DNA from 4 places in the Kitasatospora sp. NPDC088160 genome. Region 1 is predicted to be linked to each of the others. Evidence: riboswitches for the same ligand, from Rfam matches in the RefSeq annotation. Region 1 holds a riboswitch; each other region holds the start of a gene.
What was found. A riboswitch is a leader RNA that binds a small molecule or an ion and turns the genes downstream of it on or off. The one in region 1 is predicted to bind cobalamin.
Positions count from the first base shown of each region.

Region 2: linked by a shared signal. The riboswitch ahead of ACIOGZ_RS24880 (peptidase) and the one ahead of ACIOGZ_RS17710 (HoxN/HupN/NixA family nickel/cobalt transporter) in region 1 are both predicted to bind cobalamin.
Region 3: linked by a shared signal. The riboswitch ahead of ACIOGZ_RS31690 (ribonucleoside-diphosphate reductase subunit alpha) and the one ahead of ACIOGZ_RS17710 (HoxN/HupN/NixA family nickel/cobalt transporter) in region 1 are both predicted to bind cobalamin.
Region 4: linked by a shared signal. The riboswitch ahead of ACIOGZ_RS26820 (ABC transporter substrate-binding protein) and the one ahead of ACIOGZ_RS17710 (HoxN/HupN/NixA family nickel/cobalt transporter) in region 1 are both predicted to bind cobalamin.

Region 1 covers NZ_JBIUSS010000010.1:208,182-213,278, forward strand. The annotation lists gene aroB (3-dehydroquinate synthase) at 1-10, shown strand, start outside; gene aroQ (type II 3-dehydroquinate dehydratase) at 19-447, shown strand; gene ACIOGZ_RS17695 (AAA family ATPase) at 527-1,381, shown strand; gene ACIOGZ_RS17700 (Fpg/Nei family DNA glycosylase) at 1,462-2,271, shown strand; gene ACIOGZ_RS17705 (metalloregulator ArsR/SmtB family transcription factor) at 2,326-2,709, opposite strand; cobalamin riboswitch at 2,791-3,005, shown strand; gene ACIOGZ_RS17710 (HoxN/HupN/NixA family nickel/cobalt transporter) at 3,035-4,147, shown strand; gene rpmG (50S ribosomal protein L33) at 4,260-4,424, opposite strand; gene rpmB (50S ribosomal protein L28) at 4,550-4,786, shown strand; gene rpsN (30S ribosomal protein S14) at 4,786-5,091, shown strand; gene ACIOGZ_RS17730 (CobW family GTP-binding protein) at 5,097-5,097, shown strand, end outside.
Region 2 covers NZ_JBIUSS010000016.1:121,731-126,827, forward strand. The annotation lists gene ACIOGZ_RS24865 (enoyl-CoA hydratase/isomerase family protein) at 1-621, shown strand, start outside; gene mmsB (3-hydroxyisobutyrate dehydrogenase) at 618-1,526, shown strand; gene ACIOGZ_RS24875 (enoyl-CoA hydratase) at 1,523-2,299, shown strand; cobalamin riboswitch at 2,386-2,507, shown strand; gene ACIOGZ_RS24880 (peptidase) at 2,607-3,680, shown strand; gene ACIOGZ_RS24885 (flagellar hook-length control protein FliK) at 3,700-4,179, shown strand; gene ACIOGZ_RS24890 (hypothetical protein) at 4,359-4,754, opposite strand; gene ACIOGZ_RS24895 (hypothetical protein) at 5,070-5,097, opposite strand, start outside.
Region 3 covers NZ_JBIUSS010000023.1:145,724-150,820, forward strand. The annotation lists gene ACIOGZ_RS31685 (hypothetical protein) at 1-704, opposite strand, end outside; cobalamin riboswitch at 1,126-1,269, shown strand; gene ACIOGZ_RS31690 (ribonucleoside-diphosphate reductase subunit alpha) at 1,461-3,884, shown strand; gene ACIOGZ_RS31695 (ribonucleotide-diphosphate reductase subunit beta) at 3,905-4,900, shown strand.
Region 4 covers NZ_JBIUSS010000018.1:127,914-133,010, forward strand. The annotation lists gene ACIOGZ_RS26815 (iron chelate uptake ABC transporter family permease subunit) at 1-708, opposite strand, end outside; gene ACIOGZ_RS26820 (ABC transporter substrate-binding protein) at 705-1,553, opposite strand; cobalamin riboswitch at 1,771-1,976, opposite strand; gene tkt (transketolase) at 2,523-4,751, shown strand; partial or broken gene ACIOGZ_RS26830 (STAS domain-containing protein) at 4,815-5,012, opposite strand.

The DNA of each region.
Region 1 (5,097 bases):
CTCGGCGTGACCAGGGTCATGGTGCTCAACGGCCCCAACCTCGGGCGGCTCGGCAGCCGCGAGCCGGACGTCTACGGCGCCACCTCCTACGCCGGGCTGGTCGAGCGCTGCACCGCGCTCGGCAAGGAGTTCGGCTTCGAGGTCGAGGTGCACGAGACCAACTCCGAGCAGCAGATGGTGGAGTGGCTGCACGAGGCGGCCGACGGCAAGGTGCCCGTGGTGATCAACCCGGGCGCGTTCACGCACTACTCGTACGCGATGCGGGACGCCGCCTCGCAGCGCACCGCGCCGCTGATCGAGGTGCACATCTCCAACCCGTACGCCCGGGAGACCTTCCGGCACACCTCGGTGATCGCCGCGGTGGCCTCCGGCACCATCGCGGGGTTCGGGCTCGGCTCGTACGAGCTGGCCCTGCGCGCCCTGGCCGAGCAACTCACCACGCGCTGACGCCTGGTCAGCGGCCCGGCGGCGGACTGTGCCCGCCGCCGGGCCGCCGTGTAGTCTCCCCGCTGAGAGGTGTCGGGAGGTGACCGTGACGCAGTACGCCGGGGGTGGGCAGGTCCCGCCGCGTCCCGTCGCTCCGCCGGGGCCGCAGCCGTCGGGGGCCGCCGCGCCGCCGCCGGTGCCGCCCGCTCCGGCTCCTGTTCCCGCCGCCGCGCCGCCGGTTCCGGCCGCTCCGGTGCCGCCCGCTCCTGTTGCCGCGCCCGCCCCGGCCGCACCCGCGCCCGGCGCGCCGGTCCCCGTCGGGTCCACCGGGCACTTCGTGCTGCCCTCCGGCACGCCCGTGCAACTCCCCGCCCACCCGCCGCAGCGGCACGCGCCCACCAGTCCGATCGCCGTCCTGCTGATCGGCCCGGCCGGGGCCGGCAAGACCACCGTCGCCCGGTACTGGGCCGAGCGCCGGCCCAGCCCGACCGCGCACATCAGCCTGGACGACGTCCGCGAGTGGGTGCAGTCCGGCTTCGCCAACCCGCAGTCCGGCTGGAACAACGCCTCCGAGGCGCAGTACCGGCTGGCCCGCCGCACCTGCGGCTTCGCCTGCCGCAACTACCTCGCCAACGGCATCTCCTGCATCATCGACGACGCCGTCTTCCCGGACCGCCCGGCCATCGGCCTCGGCGGCTGGAAGCGGCACATCGGCCCCGGCATGATCCCGGTCGTGCTGCTGCCCAGCCTGGACTCCGTGCTGCACCGCAACGCCCGGCGCGGCGGCACCCGGCGGCTCGGTGACGAGGAGGTGGCGCGGATCCACGGCCGGATGGCCGGCTGGTACAACTCCGGGCTGCCGATCATCGACAACTCGTACCTGGACGTGGCCGGCACCGCCGCCGAGCTGGACCGCGTCATCCTGGCCCGGCTGATGGGCATGCCGGTGCGCTGATCTGCGACGATCCGGCGGTGTCGGTGCCGGCTGCGATGATGTGCGGGTCCTGTCGAACCACCCCGGGGGAGCTGACGCCCGTGCCGGAAGGCCACATCATCCACCGCCTCGCCGCCGAGAACCGGAAGGCCTTCGGCGGCCGCCCGGTCGAGGTGTCCAGCCCGCAGGGCCGGTTCGCCGACGAGGCCAAGGCCATCGACGGGCAGCTGCTCACCGCGGCCGAAGCCGTCGGCAAGCACCTGTTCCTCGGCTTCGAGGAGGGCGCCTGGGTGCACGTCCACCTCGGCCTCTACGGCGGCTTCGCCTTCGGTACCGGGCCCGCGCCCGAGCCGGTCGGCCTGGTCCGGCTGCGGCTGGCCAACGACGACGGCTACGCGGACCTGCGCGGCCCCAACACCTGCGCGCTGGTCACCGGAGCGGAGAAGGCCGCCGTCGCCGCCCGGCTGGGCCCCGACCCGCTGCGCGCCGACGCCGACCCGGAGGCCGCCTGGCGCCGGATATCGGCCAGCCGGACGACCGTCGCCGCGCTGCTGATGGACCAGAAGGTGCTGGCCGGGGTGGGCAACGTCTACCGGGCCGAGGTGCTGTTCCGCCACGGGATCAACCCGCACCGCGCCGGCCGCGACCTCACCCGGGGCGAGTGGGACGCGATCTGGGCCGACCTGGTCGCCCTGATGCACGAGGGCGTCGGCGCGGGCCGGATCGACACCGTCCGCCCCGAGCACACCCCCGAGGCGATGGGCCGCCCGCCGCGCGTCGACGACCACGGCGGCGAGGTGTACGTCTACCGGCGGGCCGCGATGCCCTGCCTGGTCTGTGGCACCGACGTCCGGACGGAGCAGCACGCCGCGCGCAACCTCTTCTGGTGCCCCGCCTGCCAGGCGGCCTGACCGCGTTCGAGGGTTGCTCCGGCCGGGCCCCGGCGCGTCCTCCGGGGGAGCCGGTCAGACGACGGCCGCGCTGGGCTCGTGGTGTTCGGCGGCGGCGCACGCGTCGAGGAGGGGGCGCAGGGCCTCGTCCACGAGCCGGTAGCGCACGATCCGCCCGTCCTTGTCCCCGGTGACCACGCCCGCGGTGCGGAGCAGCCGCAGGGCCTGGGACACGGCGGGGTCGCGCATGCCGGTGGCGACGGCGAGGTCGGAGACGGCGAGCGGGCCGGCCCGGTGGAGGGCGAGCAGGAGGGCGAGCCGCCCGGGGTCGGCGAGCAGGGAGAACCGCTCGGCCCAGGTGCGGACGTGCGCGGGGTCGCCGATCGCGGCGATGGCCTCGCAGACCCGGTGTCCGTCGATGGTGCGGTGGCCCGCGCGGTCGGCCGGTACGAGATGCATGCGCACATTGTTGCAGGAGGGGGCCTGTGATCCTGGACACCTGCGCAGGTGCGCAGCCTTGCAAGGGTGGGTCCTGGCCCCTACGGTGTTCCCCGCCGTGGTGCTCGGGAAGACCGGTGACGGATCCTCAGGGGTCCCAGTCCGGAGCGGCCCTCGCCACTGTGATCGGGCCATCGTGATCGTCGACGATGGAGAGACGTCCGTACCCACGACGCCACTGGGAGCCTCGCGCACCTGGGAAGGCGGGTACGGGACCCCCGTAAGCCAGGAGACCGGCCACGGCATCTCACGAAGTGTTTCCACGAGGTGCTGGAGCGTGACCCGAATGACCCTGCCCGAAACCGCCGCCGCCGAGGCGCCGGCGACACCGTCCGTGCTGCCCACGTTCCGCTGGAAGCGCGAGGACACCGTCCGCACGGCCGGGCTGATGGGGGTGATCCTGGCCATGCACGTGGTGGCCTTCGGGACGCTCGTCTTCCTGGTCGCGCCCCACAACTACGCGGTCGGCACCCAGGTCTTCGGGGTGGGCCTCGGGATCACCGCGTACACCCTCGGCATGCGGCACGCCTTCGACGCCGACCACATCGCGGTGATCGACAACACCACCCGCAAGCTGATGGCGGACGGCAAGCGGCCGGTCTCGGTCGGCTTCTGGTTCGCCCTCGGGCACTCCTCGATGGTGGTGCTGATGGCCGCCCTGGTGGCGGGCGGCGCGCAGCTGGCCAGCACGCTGATGGACGACGACTCGGCCACCCACAAGTGGCTCGGGATGGTCGGCACGACGGCCTCCGGCGCGTTCCTCTACCTGATCGGCGCGCTCAACCTGGCCGCGCTGCTCGGCATACTCAAGGTGTTCCGGGCGATGCGGGCCGGGTCGTACGACGAGGCGCAGCTGGAGGAGCACCTCAACTCGCGCGGCTTCATGGCCCGGGTGCTGAACCGGGCGACCCGGTCGATCACCCGGCCCGGGCAGATGTTCCCGGTGGGCATGGTGCTGGGGCTGGGCTTCGACACCGCGACCGAGGTCACCCTGATGGTGATGGCCGGGTCGGGCGCGGCGGCCGGGCTGCCCTGGTACGCGATCGTCTGCCTGCCGCTGCTGTTCGCGGCCGGGATGAGCCTGTTCGACACCCTGGACGGGACGTTCATGAACTTCGCGTACCAGTGGGCCTTCGCGAACCCGGTCCGGAAGGTGTACTACAACCTGACGATCACTGGGCTGTCGATCGCGGTGGCCTTCGTCATCGGCACCATCGAACTGGTCGGCGTGCTGCACGAGAAGCTCGATCTGACCGACCCGGTCACCGGCTGGATCGCGGGCATCTCGCTGGACAACGTCGGCTACGCGATCGCCGGGCTGTTCGTGGTGGTCTGGGCCGCGGCGATCGCCTACTGGAAGCTGGCCCGGGTGGAGAAGCGCTGGGTGGCCGCCGAGTAGCGACGGCTGCGATCAGCGACGGCAGCGATCAGCGACGGCGCCTCCCCCGGGATCCCGGGGGAGGCGCCGTTTCGTCGCTGCGGGCCGGTGCCGGTCGTCGGGCGGGCGGGGTTCAGCGCTCTTCGCGGAAGTCGACGTGCCGGCGCGCGACCGGGTCGTACTTGCGCAGGACCATCCGGTCCGGGTCGTTGCGGCGGTTCTTGCGGGTCACGTACGTGTAGCCGGTGCCGGCGGTGGAGCGGAGCTTGATGACGGGGCGCAGTTCGCTGCGGGCCATGGGTGTCCTCCCGGGTTGGCGGGGTGTTCGGGGCTGGGGCGAAACCGTACACCGAAATGGAAGTCATTTTCATCTGGTGTAACGTGGGCTCCGTCCCGCCCATTCCCGGACGCCAGGGAGCACCCATGTCCGCCCACTGCCAACTCACCGGCCGCCAACCCGGATTCGGCAACGCGATCTCGCACTCGCACCGCCGCACCCGCCGCCGCTTCGACCCCAACATCCAGCACAAGCGCTACTGGCTGCCCGGTGAGGGCCGGTACGTCCGGCTCGCCCTCAGCGCCAAGGGCATCCGCACCATCGACACGATCGGCATCGAGGCCGCCGTCGCCCGCATCCGCGCCCGAGGGGGGAAGGTCTGATGGCCAAGCAGAGCAAGATCGCCAAGAACGAGCAGCGCCGCGCCGTCGTGTCCCGGTACGCCGAGCGCCGCGCCGAGCTCAAGCGGATCACCGCCCACCCCGGCACCGCCCCCGCCGAACGCGCGGACGCCCAGGCCGAACTCGCCCGCCAGCCCCGCGACGCCAGCGCCACCCGGATCCGCAACCGCGACGCCGTCGACGGCCGCCCCCGTGGCTACCTGCGCGCCTTCGGCCTCTCCCGGGTCAACCTCCGCGTCCACGCCCACGCCGGCCACCTGCCCGGCGTCCGCAAGGCCAGCTGGTGAGCGGCG
Region 2 (5,097 bases), on a different contig from region 1:
GGCACCTACCTGCTCGCCCTCGCACCCGGCGAGTCGGGTACCCACCTCGCCTTGACCGCGGGCTCCGTCGGCGCCGCGGACGCGCTGCTCTGCGGCCTCGCCGACCACTTCGTCCCGGCCGAGCGGCTGCCCGCGCTGCTGGACGACCTGGCCGAACTCCCCCTGCACGACGCCCTCGAACGGAACGTCGGGCCCGCACCGGCCGGCGTGCTGGACGGCCGGCGGGCGTGGATCGACCGCTGCTACGGGGCCGACACCGTGGAGGAGATCCTCGACCGCCTGCGGGACAGCGGCGAACCGGAGGCCAAGGAGGCCGCGGACCGGATCGCCGCCAACTCGCCCGCCGCCGTGAAGGCCACCCTCGCCGCCCTGCGCCGGGCCCGCGCCCTCGGCCCGCTGGAGGCCGTCCTCGACCAGGAGTACCGGACCTCCTGTGCGGCGCTCTCCACACCGGACCTGGCCGAGGGGATCCGCGCCCAGGTCATCGACAAGGACCGTTCCCCGCGGTGGAACCCGTCGACGCTGAGCGCCGTCGGGCCCGCCGCGGTGGCCCGCTACTTCGCCCCGCTCGGCGACCGGGAACTCGGCCTGGCCCCCACCACACCCCTGGAGCGCTGGTGACCCGCCGCAACGGATTCAACGGAGTCATCGGATTCATCGGCCTCGGCAACATGGGCGGCCCGATGGCCGCCAACCTCGCCGAGGCCGGGCACACCGTGACCGGCTATGACCTGGCACCCGAGGCGCTGCGGAGGGCGGAGGAGGGCGGCGTCCGTCCGGCGCGGTCCGCGACCGAGGCGGTGCGGGAGGCCGACGTCGTCATCAGCATGCTGCCGGCCGGCCGGCACGTGCTGGCCGCCTACGCGGACCTGCTGCCCGCCGCCCGCCCGGGAACGCTCTTCGTCGACTGCTCCACGATCGACGTCGCGGACGCTCGGGCGGCGCACGACCTGGCCGTGACCGCCGGGCACCGGGCGGTGGACGCGCCGGTCTCCGGCGGGGTGGTCGGTGCCACGGCCGCGAGCCTCACCTTCATGGTCGGAGCCGCCGAGCCGGACTTCGAGGCGGCTCGACCGGTGCTGGAGGCGATGGGCCGCAAGGTCGTGCACTGCGGATCCCCCGGAGCGGGGCAGGCCGCGAAGATCTGCAACAACATGATCCTGGGCATCTCGATGATCGCGGTCAGCGAGGCCTTCGTGCTCGGAGAGAGCCTCGGGCTCAGCCACCAGGCCCTCTACGACGTCGCCTCGACCGCCTCCGGCCAGTGCTGGGCGCTCACCACCAACTGCCCCGTCCCCGGGCCGGTGCCGACCAGCCCGGCCAACCGCGACTACGCGGCCGGGTTCGCCGCCGCCCTGATGGCCAAGGACCTCGGACTCGCCGCCGGGGCCGCCGACGCCGCGGGCCTGCCCACGGACCTCGGACGCAGGGCGGCACAACTGTACGCGGACTTCGCGCAGGCCGACAGCGGCGCCGGCCTGGACTTCTCGGCGATCATCACCACCCTGCGGGAGGACGGCAAGTGACCGGCTACGAGACGATCCTGGTCGAGCGCAAGGGCCGGGTGGGGCTGATCACGCTCGACCGGCCCAAGGCGCTGAACGCGCTCAACACCCTGCTGATGAACGAAGTCGTGCAGGCAGCAACGGAGTTCGACCGTGACCCGGAGATCGGCGCGCTGGTGATCACCGGCTCCGAGAAGGCCTTCGCGGCCGGCGCCGACATCAAGGAGATGCAGTCGCTCGACTTCGTCGACGCCTACCTCGGCGACTGGTTCGCCGCCTGGGACCGCTTCGCCGCGCTGCGCAAGCCGGTGGTGGCGGCGGTGGCGGGCTACGCGCTGGGCGGCGGCTGCGAGCTGGCGATGCTGTGCGACGTCCTCCTGGCGGCGGACACCGCGAAGTTCGGGCAGCCGGAGATCAAGCTCGGCGTGATCCCCGGCATCGGCGGCTCGCAGCGGCTGACCCGGGCGGTCGGCAAGGCGAAGGCGATGGAACTCTGTCTGACCGGCCGGATGATGGGCGCCGAGGAGGCCGAGCGGGCCGGCCTGGTCTCCCGCATCGTCCCGGCGGGCCAACTGCTGGCCGAGGCCCTGGCGGTGGCCGAGACGATCGCGGCGATGTCCACCCCGGCGGCCGTCATGCTCAAGGAGAGCGTCAACCGCTCGTACGAGACCACGCTCGCCGAGGGCGTGCGCTTCGAACGGCGACTGTTCCACGCCACGTTCGCCACGGCGGACCAGAAGGAGGGCATGGCGGCCTTCGCCGAGAAGCGCCCACCGGAGTTCCTTCACCGCTGACGGTCCGAGCGGTTCGCGGCGCGATGTGGCGCGATGCGGCGGACGATCCCTTGACCGGGACTTCTCCGTCTCGCCATGATGGGCCGTCATGTTGTGACTCCGCCGCTGGGGGAAGTCCGGTTCGAATCCGGCGCTGACCCGCAACGGTAGGCCGCCGATCCGATGTCGGCGGCGAGCCCGAGTACCCGGCGGCGGAGGTGTGTCGTCCCCTCCTCCCGTCGTGGTCTGCGGGCCGGAGCTCCGAGGGCTGCCCGGCTTGTTGCCGCCGTCCTCCGGGCCCCTGCGTGCGGGCCCGGAAAGGCCCACCGTGTCCTCGTTCCGACGCCCCCTGCGCCTCTTCGCGATACCCGCGCTCGCCCTCGCCACCGTCCTCCCGGCGGCCGCTGCCGCCCACGCGGCACCTGCCGCCGCGACTTCGTCCCCGACGGTCCGCCCCGACGCCGCCGCGGGCGGCTGGCTCGCCCGCCAACTCGTCGACGGCGACCACTTCGAGTCCGTCTTCAACGGGACCGCCTACCCCGACCAGGGCCTGACCATCGACGCCGTGCTGGCCTTCGCCGCCTCGCACAGCTCCGACCAGGCCGCTGCGAAGGCCACCGCCTGGCTGGCCAAGCCCGAGGTCATCAGCGGCTACCTCGGCGACGGCACCACCGAGGCCTACGCGGGCGCGACCGCCAAGCTGCTGCTCGCCGTCGAGGTGCGCGGCGGGAACCCGACGGCCTTCGGCGGCGTCGACCTGCCGGCCCGCCTGCGCTCGCTCCAGACCGCCGAGGGCCGGTTCTCCGACCGCTCGCAGTGGGGCGACTACAGCAACGCCTTCGGCCAGTCCCTGGCCGTGATCGCCCTGCACCGCACGGCCGGTGGGGCCCCGGCGACGGCCGTCGACTTCCTCGCCAACAGCCAGTGCGCGGACGGCGGGTACCCGGTCGCCTTCGGCCAGGCCACCTGCGCCAGCGACCCGGACGCCACCGCGCTCGCCGCCCAGGCCCTCGCCGCGACCGGCCGCACCGCCAAGGCCGACGCCGGACTCGGCTGGCTGACCGCCCACCAGAACGCCGACGGCGGCTTCTCGGCCGCCGGGGCCGTCGCGTCCAACGCCAACACCACCGGCCTCGCCACGCAAGCGCTGCTGGCCGGCGGACGCTTCGGGGCCGGCCTCAAGGGCTGGAGCAGCCTGGTCAAGCTCCAGCAGGGCTGCGCCACGGACCCGGGCGTGCGCGGGGCGGTCGCCTACGACGGGACCGGCTTCAACCCGGCCACCGGCGCCCGGGCCACGGCGCAGGCCGTCCTCGGCCTCGCGGGCACCCCGCTGGCCACCCTCTCCGCCGCCGGTGCCCGCCCGGACGCGCCCGTGCCGGCCTGCCCGGCGACCACCCGCTGACCCCGCGAGGAGAGCTCCGATGACCGACACCATGGCGCCCGCGTGCCCGGCCCGCCGCACCCTCGGGTCGATCGCCGCCGCCGCTGCCCTCACCGCCGGACTGCTCGGCGCCTCCGTCGTCCAGGCCCCGCAGGCGCGGGCCGCCGCCTGCGACGGCACCACCGGCGTCACCGTCGTGGTCGACTTCACCGCCGTCGGCGGTGGCATCCAGACCGGCTGCGCACCCGGCGACCCGGCCAGCGGCCTGGCCGCGCTGACCGGCGCCGGGTTCGCGTACACCTTCCACCCGCGCTACCCGGGCTTCGTCTGCACCATCAACGCCCTGCCGACGACCTGCACCAACCCCACCGGCAGCGCCTACTGGTCGTACTGGCACGCCCAGCACGGCGGCCCCTGGTCGTACAGCAACCTCGGCGCGGGCAGCTACAACCCGGCGCCCGGCGACGTCGAGGGCTGGTCCTTCGGCGCCGGCGCCCAGCCGGGCGTCACCGCGCCCTGACCTCCGGAGACACCCCGCTGCCCCGGCCCCTCCGGAAGGGGGGCCGGGGCACCGGCGGTTCAGAGTTCAGACGGTGCGGGACGTTCGGCGCCGCCGGGCGAGCTGTTCGGTCAGCAGCTGTGCGAGCGGCCCCGCGCGCCGGGGTCGGTGCGCGGGGCCGCTGTGGGTCATCGGGTGGTTCAGCAGTGGGGCAGGCCGGGCACGTTGTGGAACATCGCCGCGCCGTCCACGTAGGGTGCGAACGTCCAGGAGGACCCCGAGGGGGTGACCACACCGTACTGGTACACCCACGTGGTGTGGTACCAGACGTCGCCGTCATTGCCGACGTTCCCGCCGGCCACCCAACAGTCCGCCCAGGCCGAGTCGCCCGGCGCGAGGGTGATGTTCTTGTACTTGCCGGACCCCGCGTCGGCGGCGGTGTAGACGCCCGCGGAGTGGCTGGTGCTCAGCCGGACCCACTGCGGGGAGGAGCCGATGTTGGACGGGTTCGGGTCGGCGGATGCCAGCGACGTCACGCCGACGACGGATGCCCCGGCCAGAGCGAGTGCGGCGAGCGCCTTGATCGAACGGGTCATGATGTGATTCCCCGATTCCTCCCGGCCCTCCTGTAGGGCTGGTCGGTGATGAGCAAACCGCACCTCGACCGCGCAGTCCAGGCTGCAAACCGGCCAGGTCCCGTTCCCCAGAAGTCCCCCAGGCGGACCGCGAGTTGGGGGACCGCCGGGTCGCGGAGAGGGTGGCCTGGGGCGCCGGCGTCGGGTGGTGCGGGCTCGGCCCGCCGGTGGGCCCGGTGGAGGCCGCTCCGTGCACCGGAGAGCTGACGGCAGGTCAGTTCGCCGCTTTCGTGGCTTGGCTCGTACCCGGCGTCCAGGACGGCCAGGGTCTCCGGATCAGTTGCCGTAGCGGAGCGAGACGGTG
Region 3 (5,097 bases), on a different contig from region 1:
ACCGCGCTGTCGCCGGAGACGTAGGTCGCCCGGAGCACCTTCTGGCAGCCCTGGTCACCGAGGACCTTGCCGAGCCCGCCGGTCGTCGAGTTCCCGTCCCAGCAGGGCGAGTCCAGCGAGACGAAGGTCCGGTTCCAGGTGGCGCCGTTGACCGTCACCTGGAGCGCGGAGAACAGTGCCCCCGCGTCCTGCGGCGCCGGGTCGGTGGCGGCCTCCCAGATCGGCTTCGACGGGTCGTCCGGCGCTCCGCCCGGGGTGCCGGACGGGTTCCCGCCCGGGGTTGCGGCGGCACTCGGCGCGGCACTCCGGGCGGCACCCGATGCGGCGGAGGACGGCCGGTTGGAGGCCGAGGCGATCGGCCCGGCGACCGGCTTGTCGCCGCCGCCCTTCGTCAGCAGCACCGCCCCGCCCGCGATCAGGCCGCCGACCAGGACGACCGCGACCGCCACGCCGAGGGCCCGCAGTCGGCGGCGGCGCTTGCCGTCCGCCGCGTTGCGGTCCGCCAGCGCCTCCCAGTTCGGCTCGGCGCGCTGCGGCGCCTGGGGCTGCGGGTACGGCTGCGGATGCGGCTGGGGATGCGGCTGGGGGTGCGCCTGGGGGTTCGGCTGCCACTGCGGCGGCAGCTGCTGCCCTGGCGGTCCCGGCTGCGGCAGCGGAGGCTGCCCCGGCGGACCGGGCTGCGCCACCGGCTGCGCGGGCGGCACCGGAGGCCCGTACGAGGCCGGCGGCGGCCCGAAGCCCCCGCTCGGCGGCAACACCGGACCGGGCACCACCGGCGGCTGCTGACCGTGCGCGTCCCCCGGCCCGGGGGGAGGCGTTCCCTGCGGACCCTGCCCGGGTGCGCCAGTTCCGTCGCTCACGCGCCCCCTCGCTTCGCTCGATGATCGCTTCGCGAAACGCGCCCCTCGGCGCTTCGCTCGCTCATGCGCCCAGATCGTAGGGCATGCCCGCGGCAACCGGTCCGCCCGGTGACCGTTCCGTATCGAAACCAGGACGCCGGGGCCCGGAATCAGGGCGTCGGGAGCCCGGATCCGAGGCGCCCCAAGGCCACGACCCGCCCCCTCCCGGCACCACCGGTTATCGCTCCGACACACCGCGCCGTACTACATGTGGGGTCGCATCAGAGAGACACCACTAGATGTATGCTCAATCCTGCTGTCGATGCAGGGGAACCCGGTGCGAATCCGGGACTGCCCCGCAGCGGTGAGCGGGCGGCTACCAGTAGCCGCCCCGCGAGTCCGAGTACCTGCCGACGGTGTGCGCACGGGCCCTCCCGCAGAGGCCGCGCCAGCACGAGAACTACCTTCCGGGCCTCGCGGGCGGGCCGGGGACGCCACTGTCGCGCGACGCTTCCTGCGTACGTGCCGTGCTCCCCTGCCCCGAACGGCCCGGTACCCCCCGATCACCGCCGCCGATCGCCGCCAGGAGAGAGCGCCTTGACCACCGCTGCCTCAGCCACCCTGCCCGCCCAGGGCACCGGCCCCGCCCCCACCGACCCGACGGTCTCCGACCCCGGCGGCGCGCTCCTTCGGCTGCTCACCGACCGCAGCGTCGATCTCCCCCAGGTGGACCCCGGCCATGTCGCCGCCGCCGCGCTGCGCGGCCGCCACGCCGGCTCGGACTTCGCCGAGCTGCGCGGGCTGGCCGTGGACGCCGCCGCGTCGATGATCGCCGAGGACCCCCAGTACTCGAAGCTGGCCGCCCGGCTGCTCGCCCTGGAGATCGTCGACGAGGCGAACAGCCAGGGCTCGCGCTCCTTCGCCGCCTCGATCGCCGTCGGCCACGCCGAGGGCCTGATCGGCGGCACCACCGCCGCCTTCGTCACCAAGCACGCCGCCGCCCTGGACGCGCTGATCGACGCGCACGGCGACGACCGCTTCGAGTACTTCGGCCTGCGCACCGTGCAGTCCCGCTACCTGCTGCGCCACCCGATCACCCGCAAGGTCATCGAGACCCCGCAGCACTTCCTGCTCCGCGTCGCCTGCGGCCTGGCGGTCGGCGACAGCGAGCAGTCGGTGCGGGAGGTCGCCGAGCTGTACGGCCTGATGAGCCGGCTGGAGTACCTGACCTCCTCGCCGACCCTGTTCAACTCCGGCACCCGGCACCCGCAGATGTCGAGCTGCTACCTGCTCGACTCCCCGCTGGACAACCTGGACTCGATCTACAACCGCTACGCGCAGATCGCCCGGCTGTCCAAGCACGCCGGCGGCATCGGCCTGTCCTACTCGCGCATCCGCTCGCGCGGCAGCCTGATCCGCGGCACCAACGGCAAGTCCAACGGCATCGTCCCGTTCCTGCGCACCCTCGACTCCTCGGTCGCCGCCGTCAACCAGGGCGGCCGCCGCAAGGGCGCGGCCTGCGTCTACCTGGAGACCTGGCACGCCGACATCGAGGAGTTCCTGGAGCTCCGCGACAACACCGGCGAGGAGGCGCGGCGCACCCACAACCTCAACCTGGCGCACTGGATCCCGGACGAGTTCATGCGCCGGGTCAACGCCAACGAGGACTGGTCGCTGTTCTCCCCCGCCGACGTGCCCGAGCTCGTCGACCTGTGGGGCTCCGACTTCGACGAGGCCTACCGCAAGGCCGAGCTGGCCGGCAAGGCCGTGCGCACCATCCCCGCGCAGACCCTGTACGCCCGGATGATGCGCACCCTGGCGCAGACCGGCAACGGCTGGATGACCTTCAAGGACGCCTCCAACCGCGCCGCCAACCAGACCGCGCTGCCCGGCCGCACGGTGCACTCCTCGAACCTGTGCACCGAGATCCTGGAGGTCACGGACGACTCCGAGACCGCCGTCTGCAACCTCGGCTCGGTCAACCTCGGCGCCCACGTCGCCCCGGGGGCCTCCGTCGACGACCTGCTCGGCGCCATGGACTGGGAGCGCCTCGACGCCACCGTCCGCACCGCCGTGACGTTCCTCGACCGCGTGGTGGACATCAACTTCTACCCGACCACCGAGGCCGGCACCTCCAACTCCCGCTGGCGCCCGGTCGGCCTCGGCGTGATGGGCCTCCAGGACGTCTTCTTCAAGCTGCGGATCGACTTCGACTCCGCCGAGGCCGCGCGGCTGTCCACCCTCATCGCCGAGCGCATCATGCTCACCGCGTACGAGCGCTCCGCCGACCTGGCCGAGCAGCTGGGCCGCCACGAGGCCTACGGCGAGACCCGCGCCGCCCGCGGCGAGCTGCACATCGACCACTTCCCGACGGCCGCCCCGCAGTGGGCCGACCGCTGGACCGCGCTGCGCGCCCGCATCGCCGAGACCGGCCTGCGCAACTCGCTGCTGCTGGCCATCGCGCCGACCGCGACCATCGCGTCCATCGCCGGCGTCTACGAGTGCATCGAGCCGCAGGTCTCCAACCTGTTCAAGCGCGAGACGCTGTCCGGCGAGTTCCTCCAGGTCAACCCGTACCTGGTGCGCGAGCTCAAGGAGCTCGGCGTCTGGGACCAGCAGACCCGCGACGCCCTGCGCGAGGCCAACGGCTCCGTCCAGGAGCTGGGCTGGCTGCCCGCCGAGGTCCGCTCGCTGTACCGCACCGCCTGGGAGCTGCCCCAGCGCGCGCTGATCGACCTGGCCGCGGCCCGCATGCCGTACCTCGACCAGAGCCAGTCGCTGAACCTGTTCATGGCGGCGCCGACCATCGGCAAGCTCAGCTCGATGTACGCCTACGCGTGGAAGGTCGGTCTCAAGACCACCTACTACCTGCGCTCGCGCCCGGCGACCCGGATCGCCCAGGCCGCCTCCGGTACCGCCCGCGCCGCCGCGCCCGCGCCCGCGTCCTCGTCCGTGCCCGTGAACACCCCGACCCTCACCCCGGAGGAGGAGGCCGCGCTGGCCTGCTCCCTGGAGAACCCCGAGTCCTGCGAGGCCTGCCAGTGAGCACCCCCGACCGCGAGAAGATGCTGCTCGACCCCGGCTTCGAGCTGACCCTGCGCCCGATGCGCTACCCGTCGTTCTACGACCGGTACCGGGACGCGATCAAGAACACCTGGACCGTCGAGGAGGTGGACCTGCACTCCGACGTCGCCGACCTGGCCAAGCTCAGCGAGGGCGAGCGCCACCTCATCGGCCGCCTGGTCGCCTTCTTCGCCACCGGGGACTCGATCGTCTCCAACAACGTGGTGCTGAGCCTCTACAAGCACATCAACTCCCCGGAGGCGCGGCTGTACCTGTCGCGCCAGCTCTTCGAGGAGGCCGTGCACGTCCAGTTCTACCTGACGCTGCTCGACACCTACCTGCCCGACCCCGAGGACCGCAACGCGGCCTTCGCCGCGGTGGAGAACATCCCCTCCATCCGCCAGAAGGCGCAGTTCTGCTTCAAGTACATGAACGCCGTCGACCACATCGACTCGCTCCAGACCAAGGAGGACCGCCGCGCGTTCCTCCTGAACCTGATCTGCTTCGCGGCGTGCGTCGAGGGCCTGTTCTTCTACGGCGCGTTCGCGTACGTGTACTGGTTCCGGTCCCGCGGTCTGCTGCACGGCCTGGCCACCGGCACCAACTGGGTGTTCCGCGACGAGTCCATGCACATGGACTTCGCGATGTCGGTCGTCGACACCGTCCGCGAGGAGGAGCCCGACCTCTTCGACGACGAGATGGCCAAGCAGGTCACGGAGATGCTGGAGGAGGCCGTCGAGGCCGAGCTCCAGTTCGCCCAGGACCTGTGCGGCGACGGCCTCGCCGGCATGAACACCGACTCCATGCGCCAGTACCTGGAGGCCGTGGCCGACCAGCGCCTCGCCCGCCTCGGCCTGCCGATCCGCTACGGGTCGACGAACCCGTTCGGGTTCATGGAACTCCAGAACGTCCAGGAGCTGACCAACTTCTTCGAGCGCCGCGTCTCCGCGTACCAGGTCGCCGTCGAGGGCTCCGTCGCCTTCGACGACGACTTCTAAACCCGCAGACACACCAGAGGTGCCCCGCCCGGCTCACCGCCGCGCGGGGCACCTCTGTCTGTACCGACCCGACCGCCCACCCCATCCCCCTGAACTCCCCCGCCCCCACCCGGCGTTCACACCGGGCGGGGGCGGTCGAACGACTTTCCCGTTCTGGAAAGATCAGGTTCTTGACCCTGTGCCCAGAGAGCCGGGAG
Region 4 (5,097 bases), on a different contig from region 1:
GCGGGCCGAGGAGGCCAGGACCGTGACACCGGCCAGCGCGACCGCGGTCAGGAAGACGGCGGTGGGCCACCGCACGCCGGCGACCGAGCCCAGCGTCCACTCCATGACACCGCGCGCCGCGTTGCGGTCCCCGAGGACCAGCACGACGAACGAGGTGTAGGCCCCGCACATCTGTCCCACCGCGATGCCGGCGAGCACGGTCCGGGTGGTCGGTAGCGACCGGGTGCGCGCGCCGGCCAGTGCCAGGACGACGACGGCGGCTAGCAGGGCACCGGCGAAGGCCGCCGTGGACACCGCGCCGGTGCCCACGGCGCCGGACACGCCGACGCCGAGGACGATCACGGTGACCGCGCCGGCGGCGGCTCCGTCCGAGATCCCGAGCAGGAAGGGATCGGCCAGGTCGTTCCCGGTCAGCGTCTGCAACACCGCGCCGCAGACCGCGAGGCCTGCGCCGGTGGCAGCCGCTCCCAGAACGCGGGGCAGCCGCAACTGCCAGACGATCTGGTCGTCCAGCAGCGTGACGTGCGGGTTGCCCAGCCCGAGACGGCGCACCACGACGTCGATCACCGTCCGGACCGGCTCGTGTTGCGAGCCCACGGCGAGGCCGAGGAGCACGGTGGCCAGGAGCAGGGCCGCACCGATGGCCAGGGCCGCCGTCGCGCGGCCCGGACCAGGGGGCCGCGCGACGGCGGGGTGGGGCGCGGTCATGAACCCGGGTGCAGTCGGCCCAGTCCCGCGGACACCCGGGCGGCACCGTCGGCGAGCAGCACGCCGGGAGTCGACTCCGAGAACGGCACCACCACGAAAGCCTTGCGCTGCACGGCGGTGAGCTTGCTCAGCACCGGGTCGTTCTCCAAGTAGTCGATCTTGGACTGGGCCGTGTCCCAGCCGGCGTCCGCGACCACGATGGCGTCCGGGTCCGCCGCGACGACCTTCTCCCAGCTCACGTTCTGCCAGCCACCGGACAGGTCCCCGAAGACGTTGCGGGCGCCCACGGCATTGAGAACGAGTTGAGGTCCGCCGTGGCCGGCCCCGACGAACGGCGCCTTGGTGTCCGAGTCGTACCACAGGACCTTCAAGCCCTTGCCCGCGGCCGTCGCCGTGAACTCGGCCAGCTGCTGCTCCTGTTGCTGCTGGATCGCGGCGGCCCGCTCCGTGACACCGAAGACCTTGGCGACGTCGTTCAGTTCGCCCCACACCGCCTGCCAGGTCGTCGGCGGCACCTGGCTCTTGTCCGAGCAGCCGAACGGGGACAGGTACGACGGGATGCCCTGGCCGCGCAGTTCCCCCCGGGTGCCCGCGACCTTGTCGGTGAACGCGCTGGAGTAGGAGGCGTACAGGAAGTCGGGACGGGCCGCGAGGAGCTTCTCCTTCGTCGGGTAGTCCTTGGAGAGCACCGGGACGGAGTCGTAGGCCGCCTTCCACTTCTCCGGGATGGAATCGTCGAGGTAGGCGGTACCGGCCATGCGGGACTGCAGGCCGAGGGCCAGGGCCACCTCGGTGGCACCCTCGTTGAGCGTCACCAGCCGGTCGGGCGGCGCGCCGACCGTCACGGTGGACCCGCAATTGTCGACGCTGACCGGCGCGGCAGTTCCGGTCGTCCCGCCGGACGTGGTGGGCGCGGGGGCGCCCGTGCAAGCTCCGAGCATGCCGATGAACAGGAAGGCCGCGACCGCCCGGCCGACACGTATCGGACCTGTGGGACGTACGGAACATATGGAACGGAACGGATACGGCAGACCGCTGGGCACGTGTTCTCCAAAACCCTCGTGGAACATGTAGCGCCGTGGCCGGTCTCCTGGCTTCCGCATCAACGCGCCGCGGCCGACCTTCCCGGACGGCTCTTCCAACCCGCCCAGTGGCCCTGACCGCTGGAAAAGCCGGTCAGCGAGGGCCGCGGAACTCCGCGGCAACAGTGGCGAGGGCCGCACCGGACTCAGACCGGTTTCCCGTACACCACGGCGATGGCAAGGTATCAGGCGTGGTCAGGTCGGTGCTGGCCAGCCCGTGGGATGGTCGTCTGGACCGTTCCTGGGGTTGCGGGAGGGATCGGCCACGGGGCCCGGTCGGGGGTCTCAGGTGCGGGCGGCGACGATCCAGTTCCTGAACTCGACGGCGTAGTGCCGCAGGTGGTGGTCCAGGACCTCGTCCGGGCACGTGACGGGGAAGTAGGGCGCCGCCACTCGGCCGGCGGGCGGAGACGCGGCTGGTCGTCGGCGTCGAGCGGATCGAGCACGCCGTCACCGACCCTGCTCGGCGGCGGAGGCACCGGGCCGTCGAAGGGGGGCCCGCGCACGCCCTCCCGCGGACCTGCGACGGGTGGTCAGGGGTGTGTTCCCCCACTTCGGGGGCAAGCGACGAGGCGGAGCGGCTCACCGAAAGGGTGTGTCGTGCCGGACAGAGCGCCACCCCTGGGGATAGTTCGTACATCACCAGCAATCACGCGGGCGACGGCCCGGCGGTCGTGCCCGCCCAGTGCCGGAGGAACGATGGACGACAAGCCGAGACGAAGGAGCAACGGCATGGCGAACGACCAGAACGACGCTACCGCGCGGCGCGACGAATCCCTCGCGGATCCGGTGGCAGGGCGGACAGGGTGGGACGAGGTCGACGCGCGGGCGGTGGACACCGTGCGGCTGCTGGCCGCCGACGCGGTGCAGAAGGTCGGCAACGGCCATCCGGGCACCGCGATGAGCCTGGCCCCACTGGCGTACCTGCTGTTCCAGAACGTCATGCGCCACGACCCCGGCGACGACCGGTGGCTGGGACGGGACCGCTTCGTGCTCTCCTGCGGCCACTCCAGCCTGACCCTCTACATCCAGCTCTACCTGGCCGGCTACGGCCTGGAACTCTCGGACCTGCAGGCTTACCGGACCTGGGGCTCCGCCACCCCCGGGCACCCCGAACACCGGCACACCCCCGGCGTGGAGATCACCACCGGCCCGCTGGGCCAGGGCCTGGCCAGCGCGGTGGGCATGGCGATGGCCGCCCGCCGCGAACGTGGTCTCCTCGACCCGGACGCCGAAGCGGGCACCAGCCCCTTCGACCATCACGTCTACGTGATCGCCTCCGACGGAGACATGATGGAGGGCGTCACCGGCGAGGCCGCCTCCCTGGCAGGGCACCAGGAACTCGGCGACCTCATCGTCTTCTACGACTCCAACCACATCTCCATCGAGGACGACACCGACATCTCCTTCAGCGAGGACGTCCCGGCCCGCTACGCCGCCTACGGCTGGCACGTGCAGACCGTGGACTGGACGCGCACCGGCCGCTACGTCGAGGACGTCGACGTGCTCCTGGCGGCCACCCGCGCCGCCCGGCAGGAGACCGGCCGCCCTTCGCTGATCATGCTGCGCACCGTGATCGGCTGGCCCGCCCCGACCAAGCAGGACAGCGGCAAGGCCCACGGATCCGCGCTGGGCGAGGACGAGGTCGCCGCCACCAAGCGGCTGCTGGGCTTCGACCCCGAAGAGCACTTCATCGTCGAGGAGGACGTCCTGGGCCGCACACGCGAGGCCGCCGACCGCGGCCGGCAGGTGCACGCCGAGTGGGACGAGAGGTTCGCGGCCTGGCGCACGGCGAACCCCGAGCGCGCCGTCCTGCTGGACCGACTGCGGGAGCAGCGGCTGCCCGACGGTTGGGCGGACGTCCTGCCGACCTTTCCCCCCGACGCCAAGGGCATGGCCACCCGCGCCGCCTCGGGCGAGGTCCTCACCGCACTGGCCCCGGTCCTGCCCGAGCTGTGGGGCGGCTCCGCCGACCTGGCCGGCAGCAACATCACCACCATGGTCGGCCAGCCGTCCTTCGTCCCCACCGACCGCCAGACAAAGAACTGGAAGGGCGGCCCCTACGGGCGCACCCTGCACTTCGGCATCCGTGAACACGCCATGGGCGCGATCCTCAACGGCATCGCCCTGCAGGGCCTGACCCGCCCCTACGGCGGCACGTTCCTGACCTTCTCCGACTACATGCGCCCCGCCGTCCGGCTGGCCGCCCTGATGCGACTTCCGGTCACGTACGTCTGGACCCACGACTCCATCGGCCTGGGCGAGGACGGCCCCACCCACCAGCCCGTCGAACACCTGGCCGCACTGCGTGCCATCCCCGGTCTGGACGTCGTGCGCCCAGCCGACGCCAACGAAACCACCGCGTGCTGGCGCACCATCCTCGAACACCGCGACCGCCCGGCCGGACTGGTCCTCAGTCGCCAGAACCTGCCTGTCCTCGACCGCGACAGCGGCGAGTTCGCCCCCGCACGGGAAGCGGCTCGGGGCGGGTACGTCCTGGCCGAGGCTCCGGGCGGCGCGACGCCGGACGTCATCCTCATCGCGACGGGCTCCGAGGTGCACCTCGCCCTGGAGGCCCGCACCCTGCTGGCGGCCGGGGGACTCGCGGTGCGGGTGGTGTCGATGCCCTGCCGGGAGTGGTTCGCCGCCCAGCCCCAGGACTACCAGGACCATGTTCTGCCCCTGGACGTACGGGCCCGGGTGAGCGTCGAGGCCGCCGTCGGACAGGGCTGGCGGGAGATGGTGGGCGACGCCGGACGGATCGTCAGCCTGGAGCACTACGGCGCGTCCGCCGACTACCAGCGCCTGTACACCGAGTTCGGCATCACCCCCCAGGCGGTCGCCGCAGCCGCCCGCGACAGCATCCTCGACACCCGGCGGGCACCGCGTCCCGGCGGCCACCAGCAGACCTCCACCCCGACCACAGGTGGCACCGGGGACCTCAGCCGCTCCGACACTTGAACGGTGGGCAGGAGGCCGATGTCCGCTTCGCGCGGCCCGGCACCGTTGGCACGCTCCTTGTGATCAGAGTGCCGTGGGGCTGGTGGCGGTGGCCGCCGAGACGTCGGGGTGGAGGGCGAAGACCCGGTCCAGTCCGACGATGTGCAGAATCCTGATGGTGTTGGCCGGGACCGCGGCCAAGGCCATGTCGGCGCCCTGTTCGGCGGCCACGTTGCGGACGGCCAGCAGAGCGGTGATGCCGCTGGAGTCGCAGAACTCCAGACCGGTCTCGCTGTTCCGCCCTCGGAGGAGGGTGGAACCACAGGACTGGTCGCAACCTCACACAAGCCCTCATTCCCGCACGTCG